Regions from separate parts of the Microbacterium sp. NPDC096154 genome, predicted to be linked through region 1. Evidence: predicted binding sites of a transcription regulator. Region 1 holds the regulator's gene; the other holds the start of a gene.
The links. The regulator HrcA, encoded in region 1, represses chaperone genes, less so after heat shock. The targets are predictions, from matches to a motif close to TTNGCACTCGNNNNNNNCGAGTGCNAA.
Positions count from the first base shown of each region.

Region 2: a site for HrcA is predicted at 1,317-1,343, ahead of ABTW64_RS06990 (Hsp20/alpha crystallin family protein). Genes of this name have one in related genera too.

Region 1 is NZ_JBEOSM010000001.1:229,767-232,228, reverse strand. It holds gene hemW (radical SAM family heme chaperone HemW) at 1-465, shown strand, start outside; gene hrcA (heat-inducible transcriptional repressor HrcA) at 601-1,641, shown strand; gene dnaJ (molecular chaperone DnaJ) at 1,710-2,462, shown strand, end outside.
Region 2 is NZ_JBEOSM010000004.1:89,086-91,547, reverse strand. It holds gene galK (galactokinase) at 1-632, shown strand, start outside; gene ABTW64_RS06990 (Hsp20/alpha crystallin family protein) at 818-1,252, opposite strand; gene ABTW64_RS06985 (DUF7059 domain-containing protein) at 1,500-2,462, shown strand, end outside.

The DNA of each region.
Region 1 (2,462 bases):
TACGAGCTGGCCGACGCCACGCTCGCCGCCGCCGGCTTCGACTGGTACGAGGTCAGCAACTGGGCCCGGGGCGACGAGCACCGCTCGCGTCACAACCTCGCGTACTGGCGCGGGTCGGACTGGTGGGGCTTCGGTCCCGGCGCGCACAGTCACGTCGGCGGCCTGCGCTGGTGGAACGTGAAGCACCCCGCGGCGTACGCGCAGCGCCTCGCCCTGGGCACGTCGCCTGCAGCGGGCCGCGAGACCCCCGATGCCGAGGCGCGCGGCCTGGAGCGCGTGCTGCTGGAGAGCCGCATCCGGGAGGGACTGTCTGTCGACGCGCTGCCCTCCGGCGCGCGTCGGGCGGTCGCCGGGCTCGTCGCCGACGGCATGGTCGAGGGTGCCGCGGCCGTGCGCGGGCGCGTGGTGCTCACGCTGAAGGGTCGCCTCCTGGCGGACGCGGTGGTGCGGGCCCTCACAGAGTGACCGGGCGGCGCACGCGGCGCGCGGAGAGCGCGGAGAGCGCGGCGAGCTGGGCGATATCCGCCCCGATCGCCGCTAGAATTGGCACTCAGCGGATACGAGTGCCAGGCGGTGCGGATTTCTGACGGAGGTGTGCGGATGGTCACGGAACGTGGACTCAAGGTCCTCCGCGCGATCGTGCAGGACTACGTCGACACCCACGAGCCGGTGGGCAGCAAGTCGATCGTCGAACGGCACGCCTTCGGGGTGTCGGCCGCGACGATCCGCAACGACATGGCGCTGCTGGAGGATGAGGAGCTCATCACGGCGCCCCACACGTCGTCGGGACGCGTTCCCACCGACAAGGGCTACCGCGTGTTCGTCGATCATCTGGCGGAGCTGCGCCCCCTGTCGCCGGCGCAGCGCTCCGCGATCTCGACCTTCCTGGCCGACCCGGCGGATCTCGATGACCTGCTCGCGCGCACCGTTCGCCTGCTGACGCAGCTCACCGGGCAGGTCGCGCTGGTGCAGTACCCGTCGTTCGCCTCGGCGAACGTGACCCATGTCGAGCTCGTCCGGCTCGACCACATCCGGATGCTGGTGATCATCGTGACCGACACGGGGCGGGTCTCCCAGCGGCTCACCGCCGTGCCGCAGGGCGTCGAGGAGGACGACGTGCCTGTGCTGCGGGCCCAGCTGGCGGCGCTCGTGACCGGACGCTCGGTGCGATCGGGGTCGGAGCGGATCGAGGCGCTGCACGCGTCGGCCCCCGCCGAGCGCGCCCGGATCGACGACGCCCTGCTCGCCCTGGCGGCCGTCGTGGGCGAAGAGCTCGACGAGTTCCGGCAGGATCGCCTGGTCATGGCCGGTGCCGCGACGCTCGCCAAGCGGGAGCACGACTTCCGCGGCAGCATCCATCCGCTTCTCGAGGCGATCGAGGAGCAGGTCACGCTGCTGCGGCTGATGTCGGAGATGGCGGCCGACGATCAAGGCTTGTCGGCCAGCATCGGACGCGAGAACGAGGCGTTCGGCCTGACGGAGGCGTCGATCATCGCGAGCGACTACGACGCGGCCATCGGCCGCGCGCGCATCGGCCTGATGGGGCCGACGCGCATGGACTACCCCAGCAACCTCTCGGCAGCCCGCGCCGTGGCGCGGTATCTGAGCCGGTTGCTGGACGAGGACGAGAACCGCCGCTAGGCGGAGAGCGATCGAACATCCGGATGCGCTCGGGGCGACGGCCCCGGGCGCTCCACTGAGAGGCGAGTGTGGCTGACCACTACGAGGTGCTCGGGGTGTCGCGTGAGGCGACGACCGACGAGATCAAGAAGGCGTATCGCAAGCTGGCCCGTCAGCTGCATCCCGACGTCAACCCCAGCGACGACGCGGCCGAGCAGTTCAAGCTCGTCACGCACGCGTATGAGGTGCTGAGCGACGACGAGAAGCGTCGCCGCTACGACATGGGCGGCGATGAGAGCCCGTTCGGCGGCGCGGGCGGCTTCGGCGGCTTCAGCGACATCTTCGAGACGTTCTTCGGGGCCAGCGCCGGCGGTGCCCGTGCGGGTCGCCCGCGATCGCGTCGCGAGCGCGGACAGGATGCCCTCGTGCGGGTGTCGCTTGAGCTGGGCGACGTCGTGTTCGGAGCGCACCGCGACATCGAGGTCGACACCGCCGTGCTGTGCGAGACGTGCCAGGGATCGTGCTGCCAGCCCGGTACCAGCCCCGAGCGCTGCGAGGTCTGCGGCGGCGCCGGCTTCGTGCAGCGCCAGGTGCGCAGCCTGCTGGGCAACGTCGTGACCCAGCAGCCGTGCGGCGTGTGCCAGGGCTACGGCACGACGATCCCGCATCCGTGTGCCACGTGCGGCGGCCAGGGCCGTGTGCGCTCGCGCCGCACCGTCTCGGTCGACATCCCCGCAGGCGTCGAGTCGGGCCTGCGGCTGCAGCTGCCCGGATCGGGCGAGGTGGGCCCGGCGGGCGGCCCCCACGGCGACCTCTACCTGGAGGTGCAGGTGGCGCCGCAC
Region 2 (2,462 bases), on a different contig from region 1:
AGGTCTCGTCGATCATGGGGCGCGCCGACGCGGCGACATTCCTCGACTGCCGCACCCTCGAGACGCGCTCGGTCGACCTCGGCCTCGGGCGCGAGGGGCTCGCGCTGCTCGCGATCGACACGCGGGTCAAGCACGCGCACGCGACGGGCGGGTACGGGGACCGTCGTGCCGCCTGCGAGCGGGGCGCTGCCGCCCTCGGTGTCCCTGCCCTGCGCGACGTGGCGGCGGCCGACCTGGATCGCGCGCGCGACATCCTGGACGACGTCACCTTCCGCCGCGTGCGGCACATCGTCACCGAGAACCAGCGCGTGCTCGACACGGTCGGGGTGCTGAGCGCATCCGGCCCTCGTGCCATCGGCGAGCTGCTGGTCGCCTCGCATGCCTCCATGCGCGACGACTTCGAGATCTCGGTGCCCGAGCTCGACCTGGCCGTGGAGACCGCGCTCGAGGCGGGGGCGCTCGGCGCCCGCATGACCGGCGGCGGCTTCGGCGGCTCGGCCGTGGCTCTGGTGGAGGTCGAGGCGGTCGACGTGGTGGCCCACGAGGCGGCCCGCGCCTTCGCCGCGCGCGGCTACACGGCGCCGCACTGCTTCACCATCGAGCCGTCGGAGGGGGCTCGTCGCGACGCGTGACGTGCGCCTCCGCCGAGGTGCAGCGCAAAACCTCGCGCCGTCACGGGCGTTCCGGCCGGGCTGTCGGCGGCACGTGGGTGGCGTGCAGGTGGACCACACCGCGGCCGGGAGCCAGACATCCGGCGCCGTATCTCCCGGCATGCGAAAGGGGACCCGGATGATCCGGGTCCCCTGGGGTGCGGGGGTCACGCCGTGAGCTCGGGAGTGACGTCCTGCGCTCCGGCGACCGAGCGCTGCACCTCGACCTTGCGGGGCTTTGCCCTCTCGCTGATCGGGATGAGCACGCTCAGCACGCCGTTGTCGTAGGTCGCCGAGATGGCGGCGGTGTCGATGCCCTGCCCCAGGTTGAGCTGACGCAGGTACGACCCCGTCGGGCGCTCGCGCGTGATCCACTTCACGCCCTCTCCGCTGCGGGCGGTGCGCTCGGCACGGATGGTGAGCAGCTGGCCGTCCACGTCGATGTCGACGCTGCCCGGGTCGATGCCGGGCAGGTCGGCGCTCAGCACGTAGTGGTCACCGTCGCGGTAGAGGTCCATGGGCATCACCCGGGGGCCCTGCCGGTCGAAGAGCTGCTCGGCCATGCGGTCGAACTCGTGGAACGGGTCGAAGAACATCGCCATCGTGATCCTCCTCCTGTCTGTTCGTGGCGGTTCAGACCTGAGTCATGAGGACTCGATACATGATTTAGCACTCTCGTGGTGAGAGTGCCAGAGTCTGTGCTCGAAGAATCCTAAGAATCGGCTGAAAGCCCCGGTGAGGAGGTGGATCGATGTGTGCGCCAGTGCCCGCGGATGCCGGGGCCGTGTCCCACTTCACGCCGGAAAGAGCCCTCGACAAGGGCCAGGAGTGGGACACGCGCCGGCGCGGATGGGCCACAACCGGGACAGGGGTTCGGGGTTGAATGGTGCCGTGACCCCGAACCCCGATCCCGACCTCTGCGCGGTGCTGGCCGCTGACCTGCAGGCCGCGCGCTTCCGTTCCGAGGCACTGCGCGCCGCGTGGGGGGTCGAGGCCGACGACGCGATCGGCCGGGGGCTGCGCGTGCCGGCGCTGCGGGGGCTCGGCGACCGGTCCGATGCCCTGGCGACGCTGGGCCGCCTGCTCGTGCTCGGGGTCGCCCAGCCGCTCGCCGCCGTGGACGCAGCCCTGCCGCGGCTCGGCGCCACGGGTCTGCGGGCCCTGGGCCTGGCTGCGCTTCGTGATGACATCGTCGAGCCGCGGGCGATCATCCGCCCGCAGTCGTACCTCGACACCGACGGGGCGGGCGAGTGGTGGTTCGCCAGCGACCTCGACGAACTGGCGCTCGGCGGCGGCGCCCTCGCGGAGGACCACGTTCTCGGCGTGGGCGGCGCCTCGCTCACGCTCGCCGGGCTGCAGCTTCCGACCCCCGCCGGTCGAGTGCTGGACCTCGGCACCGGATGCGGCATCCAGGCTCTGCGCGCGCGCCGATACGCGACGTCCGTCGTCGCCACCGACCTGTCGGAGCGAGCGCTGGCGTTCGCCCGCCTGAACGCGCTGCTCAACCACGACGAGCACGTCGAGACCCGCCACGGCAGCCTGTTCGAGCCCGTGGCCGGGGAGACGTTCGACCGGATCGTGACCAACCCGCCGTTCGTGATCACTCCGCGGGTCACCGGCGTGCCCGGCTACGAATACCGCGACGGCGGGCTGGTGGGCGACGCGCTCGTCGAGCAGGTGGTGCGTGGCGTCGGGGCCCACCTGGTGCCGGGCGGAGTCGCGCAGCTGCTCGGCAACTGGGAGTCGCGCGACGGCGTCGATGGCCTCGAGCGGGTGCGCGCGTGGGTCGACGCCTCCCCCGTGCCTCTCGAG